DNA from 2 places in the Lysinibacillus sp. NPDC097214 genome. Region 1 is predicted to be linked to the other one. Evidence: a T-box and tRNA genes for the amino acid it is inferred to sense, from the RefSeq annotation. Region 1 holds a T-box; the other holds one or more tRNA genes.
The links. A T-box is a leader RNA that pairs with one kind of tRNA and senses whether it is charged. The one in region 1 lies ahead of serS (serine--tRNA ligase), so its partner is inferred to be a tRNA-Ser.
Positions count from the first base shown of each region.

Region 1 (16,310 bases):
GGAAAACCAGCATTTTTAGAATAGTCTAATCCTGGTATAGTAAGTTCTTTAGATTTCCAAGGTAAAATTGCTGATTGAAAACACTTTTTTACATCTTCTTGGTTATATTCCTTATTGAAAGATAAATGGTAACCTATAACTGCTCTAGTTGCTACGTCAACAACAGTTAATATCCAAATACGATCTATTGTATCTATTATTTCTTCACCCTTTGGCGTTTTATAGACAATTGCTGTTATTACATCAAGTTTATGACCATCAAATTCTACTCTTTCTAATGGTCTAGTGATTGTCGAATTTGAATTAATAGAATTATTTACATTATTTAAAAGCATATAGGATTGCGCCCCATTAATGCTAGCTACTTCTCGAATGTAATTATTAGAGATATCTTTAATAAACCTTTCAACTGACTTTCGGGCCAAGCTAGTCGTATTGAAAGGATACTCATTAGGTTTTATTCCTAATTTCCTACATTCATTAATAAACTTTCTATGCAAATTTTTTAAACTAATTTTACGTTCTCTAGCACTATTCTTTACTTTAGATTTTTTAAAATACTCCTCTATTAAAAAGGTTTTTAATTCAGGGAAATTCTTTAAAAGTAATTGGAATGCACCTGAATAATTAGTGATATCTTGATTATTAAGTGATTTCCTTTTATACGGAACAACCTTGTTATTGTGTAATAGAGCTCGGTATCCCATTATTTTATTATTATCGTCATAGATCATACATCTCAATGCTAAACGATAGATTTCACTTCTAAATAAGCCCGTTTCTAAAACTATTTGATTTATTGGTAGTTCGGTACTAAAGAAAAGGTCTATTGCTTCCTTTTTTGTATTAAAAATATTCAGTTCTTGTTCATTAAGATGACCTGTATATATTGCATCCCACGAAAAGATATTTATATCTTCAATTAAAACATCTTTTTCTGAAAAAAACCTTCGCATATTTATTTCCACACCTCCGAATACTTCCCTAAATGTTTTACTTCAAAATTACATTTAATACTTCCCTCATATAACAGATTGCATAAAATATAGAATAATGTTTGAAATTCGATTTTTGTCTCATTTGCTATTTGCAGAATAGTTTTTGGCTCTTCATTAATATGATTTTTTATAAAATCGATGGTCTGAGAATTTGGACTTATTGAATTATTAACTTGTTTTATTAATAATTTTAGATTTGATAATTTAATTGGATTCAGTCTGATTTCCCTCTCTGTTTTGATTGAATGTTTTTTTTGATTCGCCTTACACCAAACTTCTTGAACATAAATTTGTTTTTCAACAGATTTTTTTAATAAATCGTTGGAATATTTTATTTCAATAAATGTTTCCTCACCATCTATATATTTAACCCACATATCAATTATGGATGAATGTGTTCTACCGTCTTGAATGATTTCCATTTTAATCGGTTGTTCGCAGAAAGTAATTATAGCTGGATCAGTTTCTACCTGTAACCAATGCTCATATTCTAAATCGCTAAATAAATAGACTACTCTTTTTAATTTATTACTGTATGCCAACCACCTATTGTTGCCATATTTTTTACTAGCGTCAGTAATTAAAGGTTTGTACAATATAAGCACCTCGTCTTTTATTTTTTGAATTTTCAGAAAAAATAATGTATAGAAGTTCTTGTCTTTATTATACAAAATCTAAAAGTTCTTGTCCTTAATTTTGGACAAGAACTTTTAGACAAATTTTATAAGATTGTTATTTTATCAATGTTTAATAAAAATTATAATGTCTAAAAGTTCTTGTCCATATACAACAAGGACATGTATATGGACAAGAATCTACAGACAAAATATAATTCCCTACTTTTGAGACAAGAATGTCCAGACAAAGTCACGTTTTCAAAAGAAAAAATGGACAAGAAAGTCCAGACAGCTCATTTTTTAAAATACATGATTTTACATAAACCGTTGGGTTTGAAATTCCTCATATCCTTTAATATCTAAAACAAAGTTTGATCATTTTCTACATGTGCAGCTCCACAATAGCCATAACTTCATAAATTATCCTGGTTTACTTTAACTTTTTAATTTCTATTTTAGAGTAATTATATGTGTGATCTTCCTTATTTTTAAATGGACTGCTCTTTAGTGTTTGTATTGTAATAAAGAATAATTACTAAATGGTATTCAATCCCTATTTAACAACAACAAATGCAAAACCCTCATTTTAGCTAGTATTGATTAGATAATTCACCTAGCAAATTAACAGTCAATTGGTCTTCTATTATTGCATCTGTATGAACCAATTCTTTTGTCGTAATCCTCATTATCCTAGCTAATTGTTCAATACGTTCCGATTTTAGAGTACAATCTCCTTTTAACATAAATCCTACAAGTGCTTTACTTACACCTAATTGTTCAGCTAGCCATTCATAAGAAACTTATAATAAACAACATGGAAGTTCATTATAAGTTATTCTGAAGAACAATACTAAATAACCAGTCGTCAAATAAATTTCGACAACTGGTTAGGTGTATACTTTTTCGACTGTAATATATCAGCAATTTTCACTTCTACCTGTAAAAAGGATACTAAACATTAGTTTTTACAGAAGGAAGTTCTCATCTTCTTTTGCAAATTTATTTTCTATAAAAAACTTTTTTACTTTTTGCTGGTCGGCTATATAAATAATCAGCACTAGGGATTTAATGGCTCGACTACATGCAACATAAAATAATCTGTTTGTTTTATGAAAGATTATTACGTTCTTTCATGGGAGTTTAAGTATATTTCTTCACAAGGTGATTACATACCATGCGTAAGGAGCAATACTTTGTTCAATTCGCATTTTACTACCTCAGGATACTGATATGTACGCTGTAATTGATTAGCTGTTAGATTCTTAAGTAAATATATCCAGCGTTCATGTAGACAATCTTTTTTTCAAACAGTACGACTTTATTTCAAAGACACAACGATCTTACTACACGCTTTTTATTTATCCCACACTCTCATCTGCAAGTACTACTATTTTTTATTACCAAATTAGCCGTTTCACTCGGATGGTTAAGAGGAAAATGATGACCATATGGAACAAAATCAACCTTACCAAGATGCGAAGGAGCAGAATAGCCTCTGTCATAATCCCCCCAAATAATGTGAAGATTATACTTTGTTACTTCATTGAAATCACTTTGATAGTTTTTCAATAGTAAACTGTTAAGCTGAACCGTAGTATTTAAAATTCTAGGAGAAGTAAAACTGTTACTTATTTTTTTAATATAATGTTCAGGGATGCTCTCAGTACTTTCAAACAAACCATTACTTAATACATAACGCTCTATCAAATTAGTAGTTGCCAATTTCAATGTCCATTTGTTCATAAATTGAGGAACATTAAGTACTTTAGCATTTCTTTTAGCAACAGGTGGCTGAAGTAAAGTAATTGTATACTTCTTTTCTATATACTTTTGTACTAATGCTTCCAAAAGAATAAACGCACCAAATGAATGGCCAATTAGATGTGCACCATTAGTAGCTTTCTCCAATAACTTTTTCACTACATTCAAATAGATATCTAGAAGATTTTTCTCTCGTTTAAAAGGAGAACGTCCCAAACCTGGAAGATCCAAGATCCATACAGGTTGACCCGTTTTTTCATGAAGCTCTTGTCCTAAAGGAAATAAATCCTCTCCATCACTCAATAAACCATGTAATAAAATAAACGGTTTACCCTCTCCTTGTAATTGGTAAATGGTAGTGTTATCGCATAATGTTCGTTTAAATAAATGATTATGCTGGCTATTTGGATACATCATGCGATAATCCAGATCAGCTACTACGGCAGGGAAAAATTTCATTACATTTGTCTCCTTAAACCAATCTTCTCCCATAATCTTTTTCGCTGAACCATTTGAAAATGTTCGATTTGTAATAAAGTTTAGCCCATCAGCAGGAATTTGGGTTATTTTGCTTACGCCACTATTCATAAGTGCTTTCATAAATGGCAATGGGGCAGAGATTTTAGGTGCAGTCATATTCATACTTTCTGACATAGTATCTAATAATTCTGAAATATTCTGATCATGTTGTTTATCTTCAACAAGTGTATATGTTTGTATAGTTGGTTGCTCCAATCTGAAAACCTGCACAATAAACTTTGCTAGTTCATCGTTTGCAATAAGTGGTAATCTATATTCCTTACCTCCAGGAATCACTGGCAAGAGCCCTTTTCGCATACTCATCACAAGCAAGCCTAAGCCTCCTGTTTGCTCCGTACTCCCTGTTTTACTACTACCAACTACAGTTGGTGGATTAATTACTGAAAGCGGATAACCTACTGTTGATGCCTGCTGACGGATATAAAGATCTGCTAAAAACTTTGTTCTCTCATATGGATTTTTTATTTTCAAAAAATTGTTTCCTTCTTTAAACACATCTATCGCAATCTTGCTATTTTTATCATCAAAGGGACTCATATAGCCTACAACATGAATAAATTGTTGCAATCCCTTCAATTGATGAATATTTTTAGCAAATTCACTAATATGTTGGGCACCGTTCAAAAATACGGAAGCTGCCTCTTTGCTTGTCGCCTGAATATCCATGGGGCCTCCTGCGTGAATAATCACATCCGTTTTCAATACCAACTCCTTATCTTCAGCACTTAGACCTAAGTCTATTTTCGTCAAATCACCTTCAATAAAGTGCATAACTGCCTCGTTTAAGATGCCTCTTTCTTGATAAATGCGTGTTGCTTTACTTTTCGATCTCACTAATAGAAGAATTGTAACATGCTCTTTGGCTAATTCCTTCACTAATTGCTTTCCAATAAAACCTGTTCCACCAGTTAAAAATACTGTTCTCATATAAATCCTCCTTTTAGTACTATTCAGTACTAATTTGATGTAAAAAAAATGCTTCTTTTATCGAAGCAAGTTAAATAAATGATCTGCTGTTTTCATAATTACAGTTGCATCCTTCAGAGTTTCTGAAATAAATAGCGCTCCTTCAAGATTTGTAATAAAAAGAGATGCAACCTCGTCAATATTAATTGTCTTTCTAAATTCCCCATTCTCTACCCCTTGTTTAAGTAATAGAGAAACTTTCGTTTGTAATCCTGCAAAAAAAAGACCTATTTTTTCTTTTACTTTTGTGGCATTTGTAGGGCTTTGAATATAAAGCGTAATAAATGGACAGCTCCCCTTATATTCTCTCGTCTGAACTCCTTGTGATAATTGCTTTAAAAACAGTTGGATACGATCTTCAACTAATAATTGGTTTTGAGATAGTAAGCCATCAATTGCAGATTGATACATTTCAATCCAATAATCAACGACCCCTTCCAACAATTCTTCCTTATTAGAGAAGTGGTAATACACATTAGACTTTGAAACTTTACTTACACGAACTAATTCATCCATGCTTGTAAAAGCAAACCCTTTTTCTAAAAATAATGTTGCAGCTACTTCAATCACACGTTTTTGATTCATTAATTTTCCTCTCGTCATAATTAGTACTGTACAGTACTATAATAGGTGTTGCAAGTATTTTTGTTAGTTTAATAAAAAAATTGATCAAAAAAGCTATACTTTAATTGATTTTACTGTTAAAAATTATTCTCATTTTGAACAAAGTTGAACTGAAACCCAAAACTGTTTTGGATGGCTTGCAATTTTTCACTTGTGTTTTAACGCTAGGTTCATATATTTTTGAAAAGAAAACAAATATGTATTTTGGAAGATACATACGAATTTATTTTTGTAGTCACTAAATTGTTTAGAGGAGATGCTTTTATGACCATTTCAGTACATCATATTCGACATGCTACATCAATTATCTCAATAAATGGAAAATGATTACTGATTGATCCGATGTTGAGTGAAGCTGGTAAACTTTCACCTGTCCCTTTCACTAGAAATTATCGCAGAAATCCATTGACTTCATTGACTGTTTCACTTCACATTTTCGAAGATGTAGATGGTGTCTCAAGAAAATGGCCTTTTTCATGAAGAAAGACGCTTTCCTCATTACAGAAAAGCGCCCGATTGTGGAATAGCGGAATATGTGTCAGAGCTGTAAAATGTCATTTCTAAATTTTTTCTAATGCACCCCATCCTTGGTTATAGTAACATCTTTTTTAGTCTCGCTAAATTTCCTTTAAGAAAGTATTTTTTCAGCTCCACGGCGGTTACACCACCTTATACTATTAAAAGCATCTGTAAATCGATAAAAAGGCAATACAATTACCTGTTACAGGATATCTAAAATCGCTTTTACCCGTTATTTATTTTGGGGCAATTACTTCTTTTCCACCCATATGTGGTCTTAAAACTTCAGGAATTACTACGCTTCCATCGGCTTGTTGATAGTTTTCTAGTATAGCGGCAACTGTACGACCAATCGCAAGACCTGAACCGTTTAATGTGTGAACATATTCTGGTTTTACATTTGGGTCACGACGGAAGCGAATATTTGCGCGTCGTGCTTGGAAGTCCTCAAAGTTTGAACAAGAAGAAATTTCACGGTACATGTTTTGTGCTGGTATCCAAACTTCTAAATCATATTTCTTCGCTGCAGTAAAACCTAAATCAGCAGTACACATTTTTAGTTTACGATATGGTAAGCCCAGTAATTGCAGTACTTTTTCAGCATGACCTGTCAACAACTCTAACTGTTCATATGACTCCTCTGGTTTTACAAAGCGTACTAATTCTACTTTGTTGAATTGGTGCTGACGGATTAAACCACGTGTATCACGACCCGCAGAGCCTGCCTCTGAACGGAAGCACGGACTATAAGAAGCAAAGCCTTGTGGTAAAGCCTCAGCCAGTAAAATTTCATCACGATAGAAGTTTGTTACAGGTACCTCTGCCGTTGGAATCATGAAATAATCTGTTTCCTCTAATTTAAATAAATCTTCCTCAAATTTAGGGAGATTTCCAGTACCCGTCAAGCTATCACGATTAACAATGACAGGTGGCAGCATTTCCTCATAACCATGCTCTTCTGCATGTAAATCCATCATAAATGTCATTAACGCACGTTCTAAGCGAGCCCCCAGGCCGCGGTAGAATAAGAATCGGCTACCAGTTACTTTCGCGCCACGTTCAAAGTCCACAATTTTTAGATCTGTAGCTAGATCCCAGTGTGCTTTAATCTCAAAATTAAATGTTGGAATTTCGCCCCATGTATATTCCTCAACATTGTCATCTTCTGTTGTACCCACGGGAACAGATTCATGCGGAATGTTCGGCAGACGCATCATCATATCTTTAAAGCGCCCTTCTACATCATTTAATTGAATATCAAGCTCTTTAATTTCATCGCCCACTTGACGCATACGAGCAATCACTTCATCTGCATTTTCTTTGTTGCGCTTCATCACTGAAATTTGTTCAGATACTTTATTTCGTTCTGCCTTTAATTCTTCTGTTTTAGCAATTAACTCACGACGTTTTGCATCTAAATTTTCAAAGTCATCTAAGTTTCCTAAATCTTCATTACGTGTTAATAGCATTTCTTTAATTTCCGCGAAATTATCGCGTACGCGTTTAATATCTAACATAGTCATACCTCCAGTAGTTTAATGATGGGAATCGTTGCATCCATTAAGTCTTGGTGTAATTGCGTTGCAAGCTAAACTCGCATAGCTCCATTTTGAATAAAAATAAACACAAAAAAGCCCCCACCCCTAAAAAGGGACGAGAGCTACCCGCGTTGCCACCCAAATTGATTAGGCATATGCCTAATCCACTTATTTCATAACGGCATTTTAGCCGGCAACAGCCTACTTGCATTACTTCGACTGTGCAACTCCAGGACGGATTCACAAGTGCTTCTATCAGCTTCCACCAACCGCTGACTCTCTAAAAAAAACGTGATTGCTACTACTTCCCATCATCGTGTTCAGTTATTTAAATTTTAACCATACTGTACTATATTAAAACAGATTTTTCAAGTCATACCATAGGATACAAATTATTCTATAATCCTTAATACCTTTACAAGATACTCCACAATCTGGCCCTTAAATGGAAAAAGACGCATTCCTTACTAAAGAAATGCGCTCGATTGTGGAATAAAGAAATACTCTACAAAATAGTTTTTTTATCTTCAATGCTCTATTTTAAATCTGTCTCGGCTGGGGTAAATGCTTCCCATTGATTATATTTGGTTGTTATTGATGAAATAAACCAATACTCTTTAAATGGTTCTAAATTCTTCTCCATGTGCTCTTACTGTGCCACAACAATGCATATTTGGGTCAATTAGTGGCGCTAATGCATGCACACTTTCTGTTGCTGAATCAATGGAAAGACGTAGTTCGCTGTTAATCGAAAGGTCTGGTCGATTTCCTGCATTAACAATAAGCTCTTCAAATCCTGATAATAGCTTTTGTTTCTCCATTTATAGTACCAATAATATTGATGTTCTCTTCTTTCTTCACCTACGAGATATAGAAAGGTGTTATTACCTCAACCTTACCTGTATCTACTAATTCGTGAATACGTATACCGAGTGCGCCACGTGCTGCCAATGCATCTTTTTCTTCGCCACCATAGGCTTCTTCTACAGATCTTCTACGCATAATCCATACTAGCTTCGTTGAAGGATTCTCTTTTTGTAATTCAGCAAGTGATAGCAAGGTATTGATAGCTGAATGGCCACCACCAATAACTGCAATCTTTTTATTGGCATATCTCTTAGTATTCGTATTTATGTCTGGGATACCATACTCAATGTGATCTGCTAATGCTTTTTCATTTTGTAGCCATACACCTGTAGTATTTGCTGAGTTTGGATTTCCCCATGTACCCGTCGCATCAATAACAGCTCTCGCATCAATGATACTGATATCATTCTCTTGTTCAATATAAATATTAAAGGACTGTTCTACTCGAATTTTTGTTTTCATCTTATCATTAAATTGTCGTGAAATCCCTACTACTTTTGCTTTCAATTGAATGTTAGATTTTATTTGTACTAGCTCAGATAAAGGTTTTAAATAAAGATCAATTAATTCATGTCCTGTCGGTAACGTATCTAAATTAGGTTAGGTTCTACCCAACCGGAGACAATCTAATAAGGCTTTAGCAGCTTTATTGATGTTATATCGCCATGGTGAAAATAATGTAACATGCCCCCAGGTACGAATATTGTGTGCTATTTCACGCCCAGCCTATAGTAAAATAAAGGCTTGCTTTTGTTCCACTAAATGAGCAGCTGCAGCTAATCCAATTGGACCCGTACCAATTATTACAATCGGTAAATTATTATTGGAATTACTAACCTCCTATACTTCAATATCCTTAGTAGTACAACAAGATCCATTTTGGTTGATTACTTTTAGTGTTTTCATCATTAACTTCTCCTCTTTTTTCTTTATATAAGCATTCCCTTATATAAAATCTATTTTTTACGTCTAGCAGTTAGCTAGACGTTTAAACTTTGCAAGTGCAATTAACACAATTCAATTTCACACTTTATTTTATCCATTTCTTTTATAGCCTTTTCAAACTGCAACCATGTAGAAGTGCCGTAACGATCCATATCTCCTTTAAAAAAGAAATCAAAAGCAAACTCCTTATCCTGCATCAATGTGTATTCTCTACTATTCATAATTAACTTTATATAGGCGATAAAATAATCTTTAGTTAATACGCTAGCATTATATTTCAACCTCTGTTTCAGACAAATTCAATGCTTTTCCGCCCACCTTTACCTCAATAATTTCTTTCCCTTGAGTGGTTAACGCTATAACTATTTCTGAAGGTTTTTTCATAGAGTAACCTTGCTCAACAGATATATTAATAACATGTTCAGGTTTGATTTTTCCATATTTATATAGATAACATGAAAGGGCACCATTGGATGTACCAGTTGCAGATTCTTCTGAAATTCCATATAAAGGTGCCAAATTTCTACAGTGTGCATTTGAACCCTTTAGTGATTCAAGGGTAAAAATATGATAACCAATGGTATTATATTTACTGCTGATATTTGTTACTTTTTCAAAATCTGGCTTTATAGAATTTAATATATCTAAGTTTCTAATCGGTACAAGTATATCCCTAAGGCCAGTAGATACAATTTGCACTGGTAGATCCTCCAACATTTCATCTATAGTAATATTTAAGGAATCTGCAATTTCCTCCTTGTCTATTATTTCATAATAGCTTGGAGCATTTTGATCCATCATAATTGATAGGTCTTCCATTACTTCTACATTTAAAATTCCAGCCTTTGTTTCTTGAGAATATTTTCCTGGTTTAATATATCCTTGGCTTGAAAGTGTATAGAACGCTGCTATCGTTGCATGGCCACAAAGATCAACCTCTTCATTAGGTGTAAAGAATCTAACCTTGAAGTCAGCAAGGTCTGACTTCATGACAAAAGCAGTCTCACTAAAACCGATGATACCTGCTATTTTTTTCATGTCCTCATCTGATAGATAATCAGCGCTAAGTACCACTCCGGCAGGGTTCCCTCCCTCAATGGATTTTGCAAATGAATTTAATGTATAAACTTTTAACTTCATAATATGATCCCTCCAAATTGTATATCGATTTTATATTTGCACGATTGTCCCAACATTCATTTCTTCTGCTTTTGATACAATATATTTTGAAACTGCAAGATCCTGCAATGCTATGCCAGTACTATCAAAAATCGTAATTTCTTCATCACTTGTACGTCCTTTCGCATTTCCAAGTATGAATTGTCCGATTTCAGTCAAATTGTTTTTGCCTAATATACCAGCCCTTATAGCACTTTGTGTTTCTCCGACTGTCGATGCTTGTGTAATATCATCTACATATACAGAAGCTACCTCAAAGATCTTTTCATCTATTTCCTGTTTTCCAGTCATGTCTGCCCCCACACAGCTGAAATGTATGCCTGGCTTAATCCACTCCTTAAAAATCAGTGGTTTTCGCGAAGGCGTTATCGTAATTACTGCATCGGTTTCTTCCAAAGCTTTCACTGGATTTTCTACAGCTACAAACTGAACTGACTCAATTCTTTGTTTCCAGCTCTTATTATAAGTATCGTTGATATCATTTATGATTTTATGTAGTTCCGTCTTTATTGAATACTGGAATTTTGATGCATTTTCATATTTTACGGGGTCATATATATATACCTTGTTGATTGTCTGAACTTGAGATAGAGTGGCTGCAATTTGAAAAATCGCCTGAACTCCTGTACCTACAATCATTAGTGTTTTTGAATCTTGTTTTGACAGGTGTTTCACGCCTATTGAACCTGCTGCTCCAGTACGCATTCCTGTCAAATAACTTGCGTTGATCATTGCCTTAGGAAACCCATTCTTCAAATCAAATAACATAGTCAGCCCAGTTATAGCTGGAAGCCCTTGATTTTTATTATCACCAAACCATGAAACGAGTTTTAATCCAAACACATCTTCTTCATTAAGCATCCCTGATTTAATATCCATTTCTGCCCTACCCTCAAAAATCACCTCAGATACCATGGAGAATAGTCTCACCTGATTGTTGGCTTTAAGCGCATAGGCTTTTTCTACACATGCTACTGTATTCTTGATATCAAGAATGTTCTTAACATCATTATCACTTAGAATTCTTATTGGTACCATAGTTATCATTCTCCTTTAAAATTTTAATATCTGTTAATGAAATTGTATTTGAACAACAACAAAAAGTCTCCAACCATTCTTGGTTGTTATTTAACCAACCAAATGATATGGTAAAAATACTATGATTTTGGAGGAATTTTATGTTGGATATCAACTGGAAACCTGATAGAAATAATCCTACTCGATTGAATATACAGATTGTTAACTTCATAAAAGATAAAATAGCAACTGGAGAATGGCCGGTTGGTTTCAAATTGCCAAGTCAGCGGACACTTTCTGAAATTTTCTGTGTAAACAGAAGTACCGTAGTATCTGCCCTTGAAGAGCTGGCAGCTGAAGGCCTTATTAGCGGTAATGCTGGTGGAGGTACAAAAGTAATAAACAATACATGGACATTAATGTCCATTAATCATTCACATAATTGGCTTCCCTATATATCTTCGGGATTACATCAAACAAATCAAAATATAATGCAGCAGATCAATCAGGCTGAATTCCAACCTGATATCATCCGAATGGGGTCTTGCGAACCTTCCCCTGAATTAATACCTAACAAAATGATTCAGGGCGTACTAAAAAAACTGTCTAAGTCTATGGCATCGCTGGGTTATGAAGAACCAAAAGGAAATATCCATCTAAGAAGAGAGGTATGCACATATCTTAAAACAATAGGAATAGAAGCTGATCCATCCTCAGTTTTGATTACCTCTGGTGTTTTGCAGTCACTGCAGCTTATTTCCCTTGGCCTTTTGCACACGAACTCAGTAGTATATGTTGAAAAGCCATCCTACCTATACTCTCTTAGAACCTTTCAATCGTTCGGAATGCAGCTTTCGGGAATTAAGCTGGATGAAGAAGGTATAGAAATAAAAGAATTGGTTGATCGACATAGGCGGAGAAAAGGAGCCATGCTTTTTACAATACCTACTTTTCAAAATCCTACCGGGAGTGTCATGTCACTTGAAAGAAGAAAAACGCTTGTTGATGCGTGTGATAGGGAACGTTTGCCTATTATCGAGGATGATGTATATAGGGAGCTTTGGTTTGATGAACAACCTCCACAGCCAATAAAGGCATTTGATAACAATGGACTTGTATTATATATTGGTGGAATATCGAAGAATTTAAGTCCTGGTCTCAGGATTGGATGGATTGTTGGATCAGAAAAAGTCATTGAAAGATTGGCAGATATAAAAATGCAAACTGATTATGGAACCAGCTCACTCTCCCAGAATGTAACCACAGAACTATTCTCTAGTGGTCTTTATTATCAGCATAACGATATAATGAGGAAAAATGTTAAGATCCGAAGAGATGTTGCTCTTGAAGCATTAAAGAAATATTTTACCGGCATCGGTACATGGAATATCCCTAGGGGCGGATATTTCATCTGGCTTAAGTTAAATGAAGGTATATCCATGTACCAGCTTTTTACTAAAGCCTTAAGTCGGAAAATACTTGTTCACCCTGGAGATTTGTATGAGTTTCACTCTGATCAATATTTAAGAATTTCTTATTCTTATGCATCCTTAAATGAAATTGACTATGGAATTAAAACTCTTTCAGAATTGGTAGCAGAACAAATTTTTTAAGTTTCATATAGAGATTTAAATATGGCACATAATTATAAAAATGAGTATTGAATAACCACTGTATGAGATTCGAAAGCATCATCAACTCCTCTAGTTCCTGAAGTTTTGAATCATTAATCTATCTAATTTTCTAAAAAACAATTGTCTTATAACTCAAATAACCTATGCGCAGAACTCGAACTTTAACACAAATATCCATAGTTCTGCGTATTTGTTCGGCCCCCTAAAGCAAACTTCCCCAAAAATAATTAGTCTGAGGGAACACTTCAATATACTGCACATTAATTTCACGAAATACATCATAATCTCGAATGTCATAGTAATCGTGGATATAACTGATGTTTCTTGCCATACGCTTTGTCCATTACTAATCGTTAATAAAAAATCCGTTGTCATCACAATCGGTTCTTCTGTTTTAGGATCAATAGGATGTTTAATACCTAACTCATCTGCAATAGCAAGTGTTTCTTCCAATGGTAATAAAGGGAATTGTTCACGAACTCATAAATGTTTTTAATTCAACTTACTATTTTTTACAATAACGCTATGAAGTGAATCGAGATTGAGCAACACGTACCGTTGTCCATCTCAATCGCTCTCATAGCGCATAAAAAAGCCTTCCATGTCTTACGGATGACATGGAAATTAAAATTTACCTTGCCTTTTCAAAACAAATGTTCACTAATGGAAAAAAATCATCTTTCGGTTCAATTGAGATATTTGTAAAGCTTGCCTACATCCTTTAAAAGTTCTACTACTAGTTTGTAGCCAAACACCTTTTTTGACTGGTGCTTTGATTAAATCGAAATTTTTTCTAGACACATTCATTGAAATTTGATAATCATTAAGTGAATATTTTTAATAAATATTGGAAAGATATACTTTAAACGATAATTAACATAATTTATCTCCTTTTAAAAAAGAAAATGGATTTATAAAACTGATTCTATTAATAAATACTTTGAACTTTTAACTAGAATATTAAATTAACACTATAAAGCATAATATAACAAGAATATTTGATACGAATCATGCATATATTGATTTTAGTATTTCATTAAAATAGAAGTCTATAATTATCCTAAGATGGATTTAAAATATAAGCGGAAATTTTCTATAAAGATAGGATGATGACAATTATTGAAAAATCGGTTCTTGCTATGGTTATTTTACGTGTATTGTCTGGAAGTATTGAGGTAAGTGCTGGATTGTTGATGCTAAAGTTGAATAATTTAGAAAAAGCATTCTATATTAATACAATGCTTGCATTGGTTGGTCCAACAGTTTTAATCGTAACGACAGCAATTGCATTATTTGGACTAGCTGATAAAATTCCTGTGACGAGAATCATTTGCCTATTTACGGGAATAACACTTATTATTATTAGCTCACATGTTAAGTAATTTGGACATTCCATTCTTATTCCTTGCTAAACTCTTTATTACAAACCTCACATTTATTAGCCGTAATTTTTTGTCCTTTCTAAACAATATCTTTTGGATTATTCTTTCTAATAATGTTCATTAGTTTGCTGTAGCGTGTGATGACGCTACGTTTTTTTATGTATAAGTAATCTCTATTTGCACAAATTTATATTGAGTGTATCGCACGCAATTATACGGTTGTGGCGTTGGTTGACCGTCACATCCTCCCTCATTCAGGGTCACCTTAATATTACCTTTAAAAATTTCCCTTCGTAAAACTGCTCGATTTCAAATGGTCTTTCGCAAAAAGCACGAATTTGTGGGGTTGTTTAAATCAGTACCCAAAAATCATATTCCAAATCGCTAAATAAACGAACATTTCTTTTAACTTTTGGGCTATATGCTTCCTAATAGTTATTTCCGAACTTGCTGCTTCTCTTTATTTGAATGGGTGAATACATGAGATCAACCCCCTTAACGGCATATCTGAAGCAATATTATAAAAAGAACATTATGTCAGATATTCTACATTACTTTGCAGAATCCTCTGTCGAAATTTCGATAATATGTAGAAATATGCAACTGCTTAAAATGATCACTTTTTGGCTTCCATATAAAGAATGTACCCACTTTTAGTTCTAACGTTTAGACACAAAAGTGAGTACATTAATTGGTGAAATGGTTGATTAATAGGCAATTTTAGATAACGGAAATGTTCTTACTTTTATGACCTTCTACAGTTAACTCCCTATTGGACTTTTCGATTTGCACTTGTAAAGTTCCTTATAATTTACATGTGAACGATAACGCTCCTCTTATGATTTTGTATAGATAATAATTATTTGTTTATTATGATATCTGGAGATTTTATACTTGCAGCTCCATGCTGTCATTATTGATAAATTTGTATTGAATATTGAGATTGAAAAATTACACAGCCAATATTATTAAGGTAGAAAGCTTTTAAGTATAATGTTCGTATTTTATTCGATTGATGAAGTATCCAGCCGATGAAAGAATAGCACTTTCACTATTAAAACACGAATGTTACGATTGTTTTTATATCTAATGGTTCGTTAATTATATTCTGTTAGTATTTTTGTAAACTATCATTTCTAAGTATATATACTTAAATTCCCTTCTTTCCAAACGCTGTTTCTCAAAGGTATTTGTTTTGTTAATTCCCATTGTTCATCAATGGCTGCATATGGCTGTTCAACCTGTTTAAACGAAATCACCAAGACCCAAGTACGTCGATTCATCCAATATCTATTAGGATCATTAAAACAAAACCTCGCTCGGTAAACCGAAAAATTTCTTCTTTAAAATTGTTCGCCAAATATTGTCTCTATGGTTCCCAAAATGTTGCCGGATTTGCGCTCTTTATCACATTCTTCGTAATAAGGATAACCTTCATCAAAGCCTTTCTCCCAATCATTTAGATTTTTAATACCTTTTAGCGGTACACGATTATGAATAGCATTGATTACTGGTTCCTCATTCGAAACAGACTCAATTTCCCCGAACTTATTCTTTAAATGCTTCCATACTTCAATCAAATGATATGTTGGAATTTGACGTCCTAATTCAACTAAGGCTTTCTCTTGATCATTATTGTAATTCGTGAAGTAATCATCGCCAATGTATATCCATGCCGTTATGGATTTTGCAAATTTACTTTTCAACACCTTATTGCCATTTG
Region 1 covers NZ_JBNNSS010000004.1:289,270-305,579, reverse strand. The annotation lists gene ACQKMI_RS11530 (hypothetical protein) at 1-968, opposite strand, end outside; gene ACQKMI_RS11525 (TnsA endonuclease N-terminal domain-containing protein) at 959-1,594, opposite strand; gene ACQKMI_RS11520 (alpha/beta fold hydrolase) at 2,987-4,843, opposite strand; gene ACQKMI_RS11515 (TetR/AcrR family transcriptional regulator) at 4,901-5,467, opposite strand; gene serS (serine--tRNA ligase) at 6,262-7,542, opposite strand; T-box leader at 7,672-7,887, opposite strand; gene ACQKMI_RS11505 (hypothetical protein) at 8,181-8,384, opposite strand; gene ACQKMI_RS11500 (hypothetical protein) at 8,425-8,937, opposite strand; gene ACQKMI_RS11495 (hypothetical protein) at 9,438-9,656, opposite strand; gene ACQKMI_RS11490 (PhzF family phenazine biosynthesis protein) at 9,646-10,515, opposite strand; gene ACQKMI_RS11485 (ornithine cyclodeaminase family protein) at 10,546-11,592, opposite strand; gene ACQKMI_RS11480 (PLP-dependent aminotransferase family protein) at 11,733-13,184, shown strand; partial or broken gene ACQKMI_RS11475 (heteromeric transposase endonuclease subunit TnsA) at 13,450-13,685, opposite strand; gene ACQKMI_RS11470 (YqhV family protein) at 14,312-14,587, shown strand; gene ACQKMI_RS11465 (hypothetical protein) at 15,931-16,310, opposite strand, start outside.

Region 2 (16,310 bases), on a different contig from region 1:
CAAATATTCGCTTCCGTCGTGAGCCAAATGCAAAACCAGAGTATGTACACACATTAAATGGTTCAGGTCTTGCAATCGGCCGTACAGTAGCAGCAATCTTAGAAAATTATCAACAAGCCGATGGAAGCGTAGTGATTCCTGAAGTATTAGTTCCATATATGGGCGGTAAAAAAGTAATTGCTCCAAAATAAACGGAGTCAAAAAATGAAAAAACTACTGTTGGAAATTTAATCTCAACAGTAGTTTTTCTTTTAAGAAATAGGGTGAATTTTTTGTTAAAATTCTCCGTTTTCAACAATTAAAGCTTGTCGCGCTTTTTTCTCAGCTTTTTTTCGTTCACGTAAAGCTCGGAAAAAATCGGTTAAGATTTGTCCGCATTCCTCAGCTAAAATCCCTTCTGTTACTTCACATTCATGGTTAAAGCGTGCATCGTTTAATAAACGATAGAGGGAATCTACACAGCCCGCTTTTATATCTCTTGCACCATATACAACTCGTGGCACACGAGATTGTAAAATGGCACCTGCACACATAGGGCAAGGTTCAAGCGTCACATAAAGTGTTGTTTTTTCAAGACGCCAGCTACCTATTTTTTTACAAGCCTCTTGAATAACCATTAGTTCAGCGTGCGTCGTTGCGTTTTGTGTTGTTTCTCGTAAATTATGAGCCCGTGCAATAATCTCTCCATCGTAGACAAGCACAGCTCCTATCGGCACTTCTCCAAGTAAAGCTGCTTTTTTAGCTTCTTCCAGTGCACTGTTCATAAACAATCGGTCTGTTTCAAAAATATCCACTATGATCTCTCCTTATCATTTAGTGTATCTTGCTTAATTGACAATTGCTACTATCAAATATGTCTCGATATCAGTGCCTCTGGATTATTTAAGAAGTTAAAACGTTGACATATCGAAAACAACCATCTATATTTATATATGAACACATGCTCATATATAAATATATAAGTTAGGGGTAAACTAAATGGATGAAAAATTACGAAATACAGAGGTTCATAATAACAATGAACAACATTTAGACGAAGAGACACTATTCGTCGTGTCTCAAACATTTAAAGCTTTAAGTGATCCGACAAGAATTCGCATTTTGAATTTATTATGTACGGATGAGCATTCAGTCAACGACATCGCTGAAATTTTAGATTTAGGTCAATCAACAGTTTCACATCAGTTACGTTTTTTGAAAAATTTACGGTTAGTGAAATATAGAAGGGAAGGCACAACCTTATATTATTCAAAAGATGATGATCACATTATGAATTTGTTAATGCAAGCTATTGAGCATGCTGCACATAGCTAGAACTAATGGAGGGATAAGAAATGGGACATAGTCATGATCACAGCCATGACCATACACATGGCGCAAATAAAAAGGTGTTAATCTTATCGTTTATTATTATTACGAGTTATATGGTTGTTGAAGCGATTGGTGGCTATTTAACAAATAGTTTGGCTCTTTTATCCGATGCAGGACATATGTTAAGTGACTCGATTTCACTAGCAATAGCCTTACTTGCTTTTATATTTGGAGAAAAGTCTGCGAGCTATAGTAAAACATACGGTTATAAACGATTTGAAATTTTAGCAGCGGTATTAAATGGTGTGACTTTAATTTTGATTGCTTTATTCATTTTCTATGAGGCAATAGAACGCTTTGCCAATCCACCAGAAGTAGCAACTACAGGCATGCTAGTTATTAGTACAATCGGTCTTTTGATAAATATTTTAGTGGCTTGGATTATGATGCGTGGCAGTGATACAAAAGATAATTTAAATATGCGTGGAGCTTTTTTACACGTATTAAGTGATATGCTTGGATCTGTAGGGGCCATCGTTGCCGCATTGTTAATAATGTTTTTTGGTTGGGGCTGGGCTGATCCACTTGCGAGTGTTATTGTTGCAGCATTAGTATTAAGAAGCGGCTACTATGTAACGAAGGCTGCTGTCCATGTTCTCATGGAAGGCACACCTTCAAACGTTGACGTTGAAGAGATCGTACAAACTATTGTACAAACAAATGGCGTTCATAGCATTCATGATTTACACATTTGGACAATAACAAGTGGAACAAATGCACTTTCTTGTCATGCGGTTGTCGATGATCAGCTAAAAATTGCGGATGGTGAGCATATATTACGGGAAATTGAACATAATCTTGAGCATAAGGGCATAAAGCATGTAACGATTCAATTGGAAACAGTAGCGCATAAGCATGATCAATCAATTTTATGTACAATAAAAACTGAGCAGTCGAATCATCATCACCATTAATAAAAATATTTAGTTCTTTTTACACTTTGCATACCCTTCGTGGGTATAGTATGATGAGTGTGAGTAGGAGGTGTATTGTATGGAGGATATAGTGAAAGAGGATGTTTGTCATACGGAGGAAGGTATGTCGTGTCGAAAAAGCCATCATCCTGAACGCGTAAAAAAAGATTTAACGACTCGTTTAAATCGAATCGAAGGTCAAATCCGAGGCATTAAAGGGATGATTGACAAAGACGTTTACTGCGATGATATTATTACGCAACTGTCTGCCACACAGTCTGCTTTAAATAGTGTAGCAAAGATATTATTAGAAGGTCATTTAAAGGGATGTGTAGTAGATCGCCTATCAGAAGGTGATGAAGCAGTGTTAGACGAATTAGTAGTGACTATCCAAAAATTAATGAAGAAATAAAATTTTTTTAATAAATATATACCCCTATACAGTATCTAAATTAAAAGGAGAGATATTTTATGCAAAACGTAACTTTAAACGTACAAGGAATGTCATGTGGACATTGTGTAAACTCAGTGGAAAAAAGTGTTGGAGCTTTAGTTGGTGTTGAACAAGTAAAAGTAAACTTAGCTGATGGTTTAGTAGATGTAGCGTTTGATGAAACACAAGTATCTCTAGACCAAATTAAAGAAACAATCGACGATCAAGGCTATGACGTTAAATAATATAAATAGGGTGCTCCTGTAGCACTCTATTATTTTCAATTACACATACCCCTAGTTGGTATGTAGGGAGGAGAAATGATTATGAGTTCAGAAATAAAGGAAGCGAATTTGCAAATTACAGGTATGACATGTGCAGCCTGTGCCACTCGTATAGAAAAAGGTTTAAATAAAATGGATGGTGTAGAACAAGCGACGGTTAATTTAGCTCTTGAAAAATCATCCATTAAATATGATTCGACAAAATTAAGTGAAGAAGATTTTGAAAAGAAAATTGAAGCACTTGGATATGGTGTCATTAAACAAAAAACAGAATTCGACATTACAGGCATGACATGTGCGGCCTGCGCTACACGTATAGAAAAGGGTTTAAATAAACTAGCAGGTGTATCCTCTGCGAACGTAAACTTAGCACTTGAAAGAGCAACTATTGAATTTAACCCATCTGAAGTAACAATTGCAGATATTATTGCGAAGGTTGAAAAATTAGGATATGAAGCGCATCAAAAAGCAGATGAGCAAGAAACAGTAGATCATCGAGAACAGGCCATCAAACAACAGCAACAAAAATTTATTTTATCGGCCATTCTTTCATTACCATTACTTTGGACGATGGTAGGACACTTTTCGTTTACATCATTTTTATATGTCCCTGAATTTTTAATGAATCCGTGGGTACAAATGGTATTGGCTACCCCCGTTCAATTTATCATTGGGAAGCAATTTTATGTTGGGGCATACAAAGCTTTACGCAATGGTAGTGCCAATATGGATGTACTTGTAGTTATGGGAACATCGGCGGCGTATTTTTATAGTGTATATCAAGCCATTATTACTACGGGGTCACATCATGCCCCTCACCTATATTTTGAAACGAGTGCCGTATTAATTACTTTAATTTTATTAGGTAAATTATTTGAGGCAAAAGCGAAAGGTCGCTCATCTGAAGCAATCAAAAAGTTAATGGGTCTTCAGGCAAAAACGGCCATCGTTGTCCGTGACGGTGTGGAGAAAGAAGTAGCATTAGAAGAAGTAGTTATTGGCGACATTATTTTAGTGAAACCGGGTGAAAAAATTCCTGTTGATGGTGAAGTGTTAGAAGGAACAACAGCTGTTGATGAATCAATGTTAACGGGGGAAAGTTTACCTGTTGATAAAAAGCAAGGTGACCAATTATTTGGTTCTACTATTAATAAAAATGGTTTTATTAAAATGACAGCAACTAAAGTTGGGCGCGATACAGCCTTAGCTCAAATTATTAAAGTTGTAGAAGATGCACAAGGCTCAAAAGCGCCAATCCAACGTTTAGCAGACCAAATTTCAGGCATTTTTGTACCAATCGTTGTTGGTATTGCGATTGTAGCATTTTTAATCTGGATTATTTGGGTGCGACCTGGTGAATTTACACCTGCACTAGAAGTATTAATTGCAGTTCTCGTTATTGCATGTCCATGTGCGCTTGGATTAGCAACGCCAACATCGATTATGGCAGGCTCTGGGCGTGCGGCGGAATTTGGTATTTTATTTAAAGGTGGAGAGCATTTAGAGCAAACGCAAAGTATCGATACAGTAGTTGTTGATAAAACAGGTACAGTAACACACGGCAAACCTGTATTAACGGATGTCGTATTAGCGGCAAATCAAGACGAAACACGCTTTTTATCGTTAATTGGCGCAGCAGAGAAGCAATCCGAGCATCCGTTAGCAGAGGCAATTGTTCAAGGCATTGCTGATCGTGGTATTGACCTAGGAGATGTTCAATTCTTTGAAGCAATACCAGGTTACGGTGTGCAAGCGACTGTATCTGGTCAAGGTGTTGTCATTGGTACTCGTAAATTGATGCAACAATACGGTATTCATATTGATGATATTCTACCAACGATGGAGCAATTAGAGGAAAACGGGAAAACGGCCATGTTAGCTGCGATTAACGGTCAGTATGCTGGTCTAGTAGCAGTTGCTGATACAGTGAAAGATACTTCAAAAGAAGCGGTTAGTCGTCTACAAGAGATGGGCATTACGGTGATTATGATGACTGGTGATAATGAACGTACAGCACAAGCAATTGGGGCAGAAGTTGGTGTGAATCATGTGATTGCAGAAGTACTTCCGGAAGGCAAAGCGAATGAAGTGAAAAAACTGCAAGCTACAGGTAAAAAAGTGGCGATGGTTGGTGATGGTATTAATGATGCACCAGCACTTGCCACGGCTAATATTGGGATGGCGATTGGTACCGGTACAGACGTAGCTATGGAAGCAGCGGATATCACACTGATTCGAGGCGATTTAAACAGTATCGCGGATGCTATCATAATGAGTCGTAAAACAATGCGCAACATTAAACAAAACTTATTCTGGGCATTTGCTTACAATACATTAGGTATTCCAATTGCCGCAATCGGTTTACTAGCTCCTTGGGTAGCGGGTGCAGCGATGGCGTTTAGTTCAGTATCTGTCGTTTTAAATGCACTGCGTTTACAGCGAGTTAAATTATAAGGTTAAAAATAGATCCACTACGGTGGGTCTATTTTTTTGTCGCCTATTTTATAGAGAAATAGTTTGATTCTGTTTTTCATTTTCTCACTATGATACAATGAAAAGCACTGATTATAAAAAACCTCGAAGACGAGGTAATTGACGATAGAATCCATAGAACATAAAGGAGGAGCTTCTGGTGACGGTTCCATTTGTTACGGTAGAAGGTCCGATTGGTGTTGGTAAGACCTCTTTATCGAAAGAGATCGCAGCGACATTTAATTACCATCTATTAAAAGAAATAGTAGACGAAAACCCTTTTCTAAATAAGTTTTATGAAAACATTGAGGAATGGAGCTTCCAAACGGAAATGTTCTTCCTATGTAATCGCTATAAACAATTATCGGATATAAAAAGTTTCCGTTTAACACATGATAAACCTGTTGTAGCGGACTACCACATTTTTAAAAATTTAATATTTGCAAAGCGTACATTGGCACCAACTGAGTATGATAAATACGAGGAAATCTATAAAATATTAACGAAAGATATGCCTGTACCTAATGTAGTTGTTTATTTACATGCCAGTGTTGATACGTTGATGAAACGTATTGCGATGCGCGGTCGTGAATTTGAAAAAATGATTTCACGAGATTACATGGAGCAACTGGTGGCAGATTATCATTCCTTTATCGAGCATTTTGAGAAGATGCATCCTGAAATTCCTATTATTCGATTTAATGGTGATCAGCTTGATTTCGTAAAAAATCCAAATGATTTGACATATGTTTTACAAACAATAAAGGACACGTTACAACAAAGGAGTTTGCAACAATGAATTTGAGAGAGAAATACGATATTCCACCACAAACGGTCATTACAATCGCAGGTACGGTAGGTGTAGGAAAATCAACGATGACAAAGGCGTTGGCAGAAGCGCTAAATTTCCGTACGTCTTTTGAAAAGGTGGATACGAATCCATATTTAGATAAATTTTATGAGGACTTTGAAAAATGGAGTTTTCATTTACAGGTGTATTTTTTAGCGGAGCGTTTTAAGGAGCAGAAGCGAATCTTTGAATATGGCGGCGGGTTTATTCAAGACCGTTCAATCTACGAAGATACAGGAATTTTTGCGAAAATGCACTATGACAAAGGTACAATGAGCCCAACAGATTATGAGACGTATACAAATTTATTTGATGCGATGGTGATGACACCGTACTTCCCTCATCCAGATTTACTTGTTTATCTAGAGGGGCCAATTGATGATGTAATTGGCCGTATTCAAGAGCGTGGACGTTCAATGGAACAACAAACACCGAATGATTATTGGATTGAAATGCATGAACGCTATGAGAACTGGATCAATGATTTTAATTCATGCCCGGTTTTACGTTTAGATATCAATGATTATGATTTATTAAAAAATCCTGAAGCAATTGAATCAATTGTGAGCCGCATCAGTCATATGCTAAAACAAACAAGTCATTTACGTAAATAGGTAATGAACTATGCTTAAAATTTAACGTATAGTAAGGAGAACTATGTGTTCTGGCCGAAAGCGAAGCGGCAGGCACAAACAAGTCATTTGCGTAAATAGAAGGTTAGATAAAGCTAATATTTCTAAAATATTAGGAAGATAAATATAGTGTTTTGGCCGAAAGTGAAGTGCCGGGCAGAAAAAAGTAATTGAAGAAAATAAATGATCAAAAGACGTGAGACAATATGTAGCCTATTGTGTCACGTCTTTTGAATAGGAGGGATTGTTATAAGAATAGCAGTGTACTGTGGTTCGGGCTTAGGCATTAATCCAATTTATGCAGAGAAGGCTGCCGAATTAGGGACCGTATTAGCTCAAAATGGTCATGGTGTCGTTTATGGTGGTTCGAAAACGGGATTAATGGGAAAAGTAGCAGATGCAGTATTAAAAGCTGGCGGAGAGGTGATTGGTGTGATGCCAACTCATTTGCAGAAGCGGGAATTAGCACATGCCTCGTTAACAGAGATTCATTTTGTGGAGTCTATGCATGTACGTAAAGCCAAAATGGTTGAGTTAGCAGATGCTTTTATAGCTTTACCGGGTGGTGCTGGAACAATGGATGAATATTTTGAAGTGTTTACGTGGGCTCAAATAGGATTACATGAAAAGCCTGTAATTCTATACAATGTAAATGGCTTTTATGATGCGATTTTACAACATTTTCAGAAGATGCTTGAGGAAGGCTTCATACGAACAGAACAAAAACCACTTATTCGTGTAGCTGCTACATCGGAGGAAGTATTAAGTTCTATAAAAAAACATGGGTAATATGCCCATGTTTTTTCTGCAATAAATAATCTGTATAAGTATTTTTGTTGGGCTCATTACTATAAAAAATTTGGTTCGCTAATACAATGGAAGAGGAGTAGGTTATGCAGACAATAGATACAGAAGTTACCGATGATCAAGTAGTGTTGGCAATTGAACGAAATATAGCCATTATCCGTTTTGATATGGAGCATAAAGTTGCCTATGTAAATGAACTTTTTGCTAAAACGTTAGGCTATAAAGTTGAAGAAATGCTGGGAAAAGATCATAAGGATTTTTGTTTACCGGAATTTGCAAATAGCATAGAATACGGAAAATTTTGGCGAAACTTAGCTGCTGGCAATAGCTATCAAGATAAAATCGAAAGAAAAGATGCAGGTGGTAATAGAATTTGGCTTGAGGCTACTTATATGCCTGTCTTTGCTAATAAATCAAGAAAGGTGATTGGCGTATCGAAAATTGCAACAAATATTACTGAACGTCAAAATGAAATTGTTAGTGTAGCTGATACATTAAAGGTCATGTCTAAAGAGCTTCATAGCCGTTCGGAGGCTGGTATTCAAAATAGCGAGGATTTACTGGAAACAGTGAAAGAGGTTTCACAAGAGTCTGCCGATAATGTGAGAAATCTTGTGCAGCTACAAAAGCAAGCTGAATCTATTAAAGGGATTGTGAAAACCATTCAAGAAATTGCTTCTCAGACAAACTTACTTGCACTAAATGCAGCTATTGAAGCAGCAAGAGCTGGTGAGTATGGCCGAGGCTTTGATGTTGTAGCGAAAGAGGTTAGAAAACTTTCTATAAGGGTGGAGCAATCTATTTCAGAAGTAAAAGATAATGTTGAGGGCATTGAGCGAGAGATTGGACAAGTCACTGAGAGTATCACGCGTATAGCCGAAAAAGTAGAAAAAACAAATGGGCAAATTAATGTAACTACGAATGATTTTGCTGAAATTGCTACTGCTGCAGAGGCATTGGATGAACAATCGAGGCATTTTACCGAAATAATTTAATGGAATCTATATAATAAAAAAGTGCGCCAAATTAGAGCGAGGTAAGTTTATCTAATATGGCGCACTTTTTTAACTTTATTACTCCCCTTTTACACGCTTCATAAGAAGAATAGAATGAATGCAATAATTACAAGAATAAGAGGAAGGCTTAACGTATACTGCACACCATTGATGGATTCTGTAAGCATATTTGTAGTGGACGTTCAATTTGTTAAAATGAAAATGCCTTTCTAAAGGACATTATTATAAATAGATACCCCTGATTGTTCTATTTGCGCAATTTTCTGATATATATTGAAATAGTAGATACATTTTATTTACAATAATTGTGTAAGCTTTTATAAATCATAATAGGGGTGTTATAGATGACAAAGGTGGAAGTAAGTTTTAAGCATTTACCAACGACTGCAGTTTCAGATGCGACAGGGGGACATACGAATTTACGTAGCGATATTAAACCGTTAGCGGATCATTATAAAATTGCTGGCCGTGCGGTAACAGTGCGTTTACCAGATGGCGAAAACGGTGCAGTATTGGAAGCCATTCGAGCTGCTAGAGAAGGCGATATTTTAGTAATCGATGCGAAAGGGAATACCAATCGTGCAGTTGCTGGTGATTTTGTTCTTTCATTGGCAAAGGGTATTGGTGTACAGGGCTTTGTCGTTGATGGTGTAATTCGTGATATTGCAGCGATTCGTGAGCTAGACTTTCCTATATTTTCACTCGGCACAACCGTAGCAGCTGGCCATAAAAATGGAGGTGGGGAAGTAAATGTTCCTATTGCTATTGGGGGCGTTGCTGTTCATCCTGGTGATTATATTATTGGGGATATGGACGGTGTTGTTGTCGTGCCTCAGAATGATGCAGAGCGTATGTTTGCAGCTGCTGAGGCCAAAATCCAAAAGGATGAAATCCGCGCACAAGAAGCACACGTAAATGGGAAAGAATCAATAATTGCTTATTTAGATAAAGTTTTAACTTCAAAATAAAAAAACCCTCACGATGCCATCCGTACATCGTGAGGGTTTTTTTGATCTTTATGCTAAATTTTCGTTATCTTTAAAGTAATTTTTCATTTTTTCTGTATCGAAACGGCCTTCCCATTTCGCCATTACTAATGACGCAAGTGAGTTACCAATTACGTTAACGACTGTACGTCCCATATCAAGAATACGGTCGATACCTGCGATGAATGCTAAACCTTCAACTGGAATGCCGACAGTACCTAAAGTTGCTAGAAGTACAACGAAGGATACTCCTGGAACACCTGCAATTCCTTTAGATGTAACCATTAATACAAGCATTAACGTAATTTGTTCACCAATGCTTAGGTGAATACCGTACATTTGAGCAATAAATAATGCAGCAATAGCTTGGTACAGTGTAGAACCATCTAAGTTAAAGGAGTAACCTGTTGGAATAACAAAGGATACAATATCCTTTGGAGCACCTAGTTTCTCCATTTTCAGCATAATGCGCGGTAATACAGCTTCAGAACTTGCTGTTGAGAATGCTAAAATCAGCTCATCTTTTAGTACTTTAATTAAGAAGAAGATATTGATGCCTGTGAATTTTGCCACAAGACCAAGAACGACAAAGATAAAGAATAGCATTGTTGCATAAACAAGTATAGCAAGTTTACCAAGTGGTATTAGTGAAGCGAATCCATATTTGGAAACGGTTACACCGATTAAACCAAATACCCCAAGTGGAGCGAATTTCATTACGAGGTTCGTTACCCAGAACATAGCATCTGCTACCCCTTGGAAGAAGTCTAATACTGGTTTGCCTCGATCGCCAATGGCAGCTACCCCTAAACCAAAAATAACTGAGAAGAAGATGATAGCAAGCATATTACCTTCAGACATTGCCTGGATGATATTTGTTGGTACAATGCCTACAATAATATCAAATGGTCCTTCATGCTGTACTTCTTCTGTAGTAGCAACGTATTTCGAAATATCTCCTTGAGATAGCTCGTTCATGTTTAAACCTGCGCCTGGTTGGAACAAGTTTGCAGATAGTAAACCAACTACAATTGCTACTGTTGTAATAACTTCAAAGTAAATAAGTGATTTACCACCTAAACGTCCAAGCTGTTTCATATCTCCAGTGCCAGCAACACCAACGATTAATGTCGAAATAATAATCGGTACAACAATCATTTTAATTAGGTGAAGGAAAATGTCACCTAAAGGTTGTAAATATGTTTCAATTTTGGGGTTTCCGTAAAAGATACCGCCAACAATAATCCCTAAAATCAAACCGACTAAGATTTGAGTGGCTAAACTGATTCTAAATTTCTTCTTCAAAACTTTAGTACCTCCTAATATTAAATTTTTAGGACTTGCCTTATTTTAATAATACGGAGGACTTATGGAATCCGACAAAATCCGAGAAAATTAATTTACTTTTGTTAAAATGTCTGAATATAACACCTGAATAAACTTCTTAATATTAACTTTTGCTTTACGATTTCCGTGATCTTCTATCTGAGTCATAAGCAGACGAATTTCTTTAAAGTCAAAGTATCGAGGTGCATAATATTCAAATTCAGAGTTCGTATAATCTACGACCCCTAAATTGGCGAGATTTATCATCGCTGCTAATATAGTACGGCGCACACGCTGTTCAATGGCTTTACTTTCCTTCAAAATTTCATCTGGTGTAGCCTTTGTGACAGCTGCAATTTCCTCATAAAGCTCCTTTAATGGAGGAAGTGGTGCAATTTTGTGCTGATGAGCAAGCAATGTTTCGATGATAGCTATAATATCTTCGCTTCCGATTTCACCAACGATACCCATATCATTTAAGATAGATTGAATATGATCACGTGACGTTGCTTTATGATTAATTTGTTCACTTAAATCAATATTTGTAAGTGATTGGCGAATAATAAGCAATGAGTTTTTTAGGCGAAATTGTTCAGTTGTTTTACGTAAAACATTCTCAACCTCAATACGATTTATTGGCTTATGAATAAAGAAATCTATACCTTGCTCATAGGCCTCACCTACCATCTCCTTATTCACTACCTGAGAAATCATGACAAATTGTCCCTCAAAACGATTTTGAATAAGTTGCTCGACTGTTGCTATTCCATCAAGCTTCGGCATAAGCAAATCAATCAGTACAAACTCTGGCTGTGTCATTAAAATTTGTGGAATGGCGTCCTCACCATTGCGTGCTTCACCAATTACTGTACCTAAACCACTATCTTCAATAATTTGTTTTAACATGACCCGACTTGCTCGATCATCATCTACAATAAAATACCTCATTTAAGTCTCTCCTGTTTGAATAGTTTGCGTAGGAATTTTAATTTTAAACATCGTGTTTTGATTGTTTGATTCAACCGATATTGAGCCATTTAATTTATTTACTAATTCAACAACATGTGAAAGCCCAATACCTGTTGCTGCGACACCGTCTACATTGTATTTTGTAGTGTATCCAGGTTCAAAAATAATAGAGAGATTACTGTGTGGAATTCCCTTCCCGTTATCACATACTGTGATTACAGTATCATCCTGTTGCTGCTGAATGGCAATAGAAATGATGCCTTGACCATCAATCGATTCAATAGCGTTAGCTGTTAAATTATTCAAAAGCGCAAGCAATGCAATATGTTCTTTCGTTTGAAAATCGATGTCAATATTTATCGTAAACTCAATTTCTTTCCTTAAAAACTCTGCGTATTTACTGTTTCCATCTTCGATAAAATGTAATAATTCTGATAACCGAAGTGAGTCAAAGCTCTTGTCACCAACAATTTTAGAAATACCTGCATAAATGCGTTGTGAATCCTTCTTTACTTCATGAATTTCCTGGGCAATATGGAGTGCCTGTAAACTTTCTGCACGATAGCCTAGCGATTTTAATTGTCGGTATAAATCAAACCCACTAGCTGTAATTGCTTCTATATGGTTCATAGATTTTTTTAAATAAAGCGTCTCAACATATAAATCTGAGCCGATTGTAAGCATTTCCTGAACACGTTTTTTTTGCTCAGCAATTAAAATGGAACTATATACACCAACAACAAAAAAACTACGTAATAAAGCAACTACTAAAAGTATAAGAAGATCAGGAAGGAGTAAAAAAGTATAGGAATTTATAAAAAAGTGAAATAGTTGTTCCACTAAATTACTGAATACTTCACAAAACGCAACTAGTAATCCAAGCAATAGTGGTTTTTCTCTATATTGATGAATGCTTAGAATTTGTAGGCATACTGCGAACGATATATAAAATGCAGCAGCAGGTAAATGTATTAGTAAACTATCGACTAATGGGACATCGTGTAAAGAGTGATTAATGATAACTCGAAAAACGGTTGTCACGATACTTGTAGTAAATCCAGCCAAAATGATTGGTGTAGGTCTAAGTAGCGTGCATAAAAAGAAAATGATGCTTCCTAATCCGAAACGAAAAGATGTATTCGTGAAAGGCATTATTTTAATCTCACTACCGATAGCAGTTAACAGAGCAATTGAGAAAATCCAAGTGAGGGAAGCACGATATATGTAAAATTTCGAATGCATAATAAATCCTCCCAATATTAACTGAGCAGTATAGCAAAGAAAAGATATGCTAAAGAGCTCGTTTGCGTGTTTGAAATAAAAGTAATTGTACCACTACTTTTGATGTTACGGTGGGGCGGAACGCTGAAAGCGCACTTGTCTAGGTGAAATTATGATATGTATTATTAACTTCTTTCAGCGCAACATCCGCTAAAAGAGAGGAACTCAGGCTAAGAACTTCACATCATGTGAAAACGCCTGAGTGACCAACATCGTGCTGTTGTTGCTGCCGCTTCGCTTTCGCACAGTTAAAACCGTGTTGCTGCCGCTTCGCTTTCGCACAGACAAAACCCTTTGCTGCCGCTACGTTAGCACTGCGCATTCGCACAAAAAACATTTGCAGGTCTAAGCACAAAGCCGATTCCGGACGCAGTTATGCCGAGGCATAATTGATCGGTTATAAAATGATAATTTACAATAAAAAAATACCACACCCTAAGCGGAAGTGGCATCTAGTAAGTGTTATATACAATTTTTAGGCAAAAAAAAACGGCTACATTCGTAGTCGGAATTTTAAAACTGGAGGAGGTAGAGGGATTCGAACCCCCGCGCGGTGTTACCCGCCTGTCGGTTTTCAAGACCGATCCCTTCAGCCAGACTTGGGTATACCTCCATGTTGTTCTGTTGCGTTGTCTCATCGACAAAAATAAATTTATCATATTTTGAAATTCTCGTCAACAGATTTTTTATGTTTTTTTAATAATTCCTTATTTACAGTGCTGATAGAATATTCCACACAAATATTATGTGTATTAAGTTGCAATTTATGAAAACAGTCAGTATACTAGATATTGCCGTGCTAGGTGGGAAGGTAGCGGTGTCCTGTAACTCGCAATCCGCTCTAGCGAGACTGAATTCCTTTTTCGAGGCTGTCCGTATTGTTTGGTCTGCCTTTTGCACGTAGTGTTGACGATTGGGTCCTGCGCAATGGATACCCATGAACCATGTCAGGTCCGGAAGGAAGCAGCATTAAGTGGTCTTATTCATGTGCCGCGGGGTTGCCTAATCTGAGCTAACGACAAGAGTAACGCTTATGTGCGGCTGTCGAAGAAAGGTGCACGGCATTAAATTGCCAATTCAAACGTATCCGTCTACAAAAGGCGGATGCGTTTTTTTTTATTATTCACAAGGTATTTTGATTTTTATAATATTTGTTGGGATGGAATAGCAATCTCCAGAACGCTTGAAGAAGCTGCAAATTGTGCAAAGTAAACGGATAGGAGCTGTAAGCATCAGCCTTCGCTATGGGAAGTGAAGGAGAATTGTCCCGAATTTTTAGAAAAACGATGACACTATTTTATAAATAATGAGGCAAATGCTATAATAGAACTATTCTATATAATAAAGAAGAGGAGAGGAAATCATTGACGTATCAAGCATTTTATCGTGTGTATCGACCGCAATCATTCCGAGAAATGTCTGGCCAAGCACATGTCAAAAGAACGCTACAAAATGCTCTCCTAGCGAATAAAACAACACATGCTTATTTATTTTCCGGTCCACGTGGTACCGGGAAAACAAGTACAGCTAAAATTTTTGCAAAGGCTTTAAACTGTGAGCATGCACCGTCTAAAGAGCCTTGTAATGAATGTGCTACTTGTTTAAGTATTACAGAAGGTTCTCACCCAGATGTTATTGAATTTGATGCGGCGTCTAATTCACGCGTTGAAGAAATTCGTGACATCATTGAGAAAGTTCGATTTGCTCCTGCAAGTAGCAGATATAAAGTGTATATCATTGATGAAGTGCATATGCTTTCTACAAGTGCTTTCAATGCCCTTTTAAAGACATTAGAAGAACCACCTTCTCATGCTGTATTTATTTTAGCAACGACAGAGCCCCACAAATTGCCCGCAACGATTATTTCTCGTTGTCAGCGCTTTGATTTCAAACGTCTTTCAACCAATGATATTATTGAGCGCATGAAAGTTGTATTAGAGGATATTGAGTTGCCATTTGAGGAGCAGGGTTTAAAGGTAATCGCACAATCAGCAGCTGGTGGTATGCGTGATGCTTTAAGTTTATTAGATCAGGTTGTATCCTTCAGTGGAGAAAAATTAAAGTTAGAGGACACATTACTTGTTACAGGTTCTATTAGTCAGGAAGTTTTCTATGAATTAGCAGAAGCTCTAAAAGGAAAAGATGTCGCACAAATGCTTGCGTTATTAGAACAGCTTATTGCGGATGGGAAAGATCCTCTTCGCCTTTCAGAGGACCTGATTACATTTTTCCGGGACTTATTATTACTGCAAACAAGTGAGGATTTGGCTGAATTATTAGAGCTAGTATCACCAGAGGAGCGAGTATTTACATTAGCGCATGATTTTGCACCAGATTTGCTATATGGCTACATTGATATTTTAGCGAAAACGCAGCAAGAAATGCGATTCTCCCACCATACAAAGATTTACTTAGAAACAGCGTTACTTAAAATGGTGCAGTTTTCGGGAGGGTCAGTTGGTCAAACTACCACTTCGGGTGAGGTAGCTATGAGCCCTGAGCTCGCTCAAAAAATCGTGGCACTTGAGCAGATGGTGCAACAACTATCAGCCCAATTACAAGCGGGTACTCCTGTACAAACGACGCAAGCACCAAAAGAGCAACGTCCGCGAGCTAAAAGTCCAAATGGCTATAAAGCACCAACAGGTCGTATTCTAGAGATACTAAAGGATGCTACAAAACAAGATGTGCAACGTATCAAATCGGTTTGGGCACAGGCGTTAAGTCAATTGCAAAAATCTCAGTCAGCTCTTTTAGCAGAGGCTGAACCTGTTGCGGCATCTTCAAGTGCTTTTGTGTTAAAATTCAAGTATGATATTCATTGTCAAATGGTTGCTGATAATCAAGCCCTAAAAGCTCAATTCACACAATTGATTGCAGGGCAAACGGGTACTATGTACGAAATGCTTTGTACACCTGACGAGGCTTGGTTAAAATTACGTGAAGAGTTTATTCGTGATCATGGCTTA
Region 2 covers NZ_JBNNSS010000024.1:2,069-18,378, reverse strand. The annotation lists gene serS (serine--tRNA ligase) at 1-191, shown strand, start outside; gene tadA (tRNA adenosine(34) deaminase TadA) at 276-794, opposite strand; gene ACQKMI_RS25165 (ArsR/SmtB family transcription factor) at 979-1,314, shown strand; gene ACQKMI_RS25160 (cation diffusion facilitator family transporter) at 1,335-2,285, shown strand; gene ACQKMI_RS25155 (metal-sensitive transcriptional regulator) at 2,365-2,697, shown strand; gene copZ (copper chaperone CopZ) at 2,757-2,963, shown strand; gene ACQKMI_RS25145 (heavy metal translocating P-type ATPase) at 3,045-5,456, shown strand; gene ACQKMI_RS25140 (deoxynucleoside kinase) at 5,635-6,273, shown strand; gene ACQKMI_RS25135 (deoxynucleoside kinase) at 6,270-6,938, shown strand; gene ACQKMI_RS25130 (TIGR00730 family Rossman fold protein) at 7,218-7,745, shown strand; gene ACQKMI_RS25125 (methyl-accepting chemotaxis protein) at 7,850-8,758, shown strand; gene ACQKMI_RS25120 (RraA family protein) at 9,124-9,747, shown strand; gene ACQKMI_RS25115 (cation:dicarboxylate symporter family transporter) at 9,796-11,070, opposite strand; gene ACQKMI_RS25110 (response regulator) at 11,161-12,039, opposite strand; gene ACQKMI_RS25105 (ATP-binding protein) at 12,040-13,302, opposite strand; gene ACQKMI_RS25100 (hypothetical protein) at 13,526-13,678, opposite strand; tRNA gene ACQKMI_RS25095 (tRNA-Ser) at 13,862-13,954, opposite strand; RNA gene ffs (signal recognition particle sRNA large type) at 14,136-14,403, shown strand; gene dnaX (DNA polymerase III subunit gamma/tau) at 14,706-16,310, shown strand, end outside.
Region 2: it encodes a tRNA-Ser, which carries the amino acid that the T-box ahead of serS (serine--tRNA ligase) is inferred to sense. The anticodon was not compared.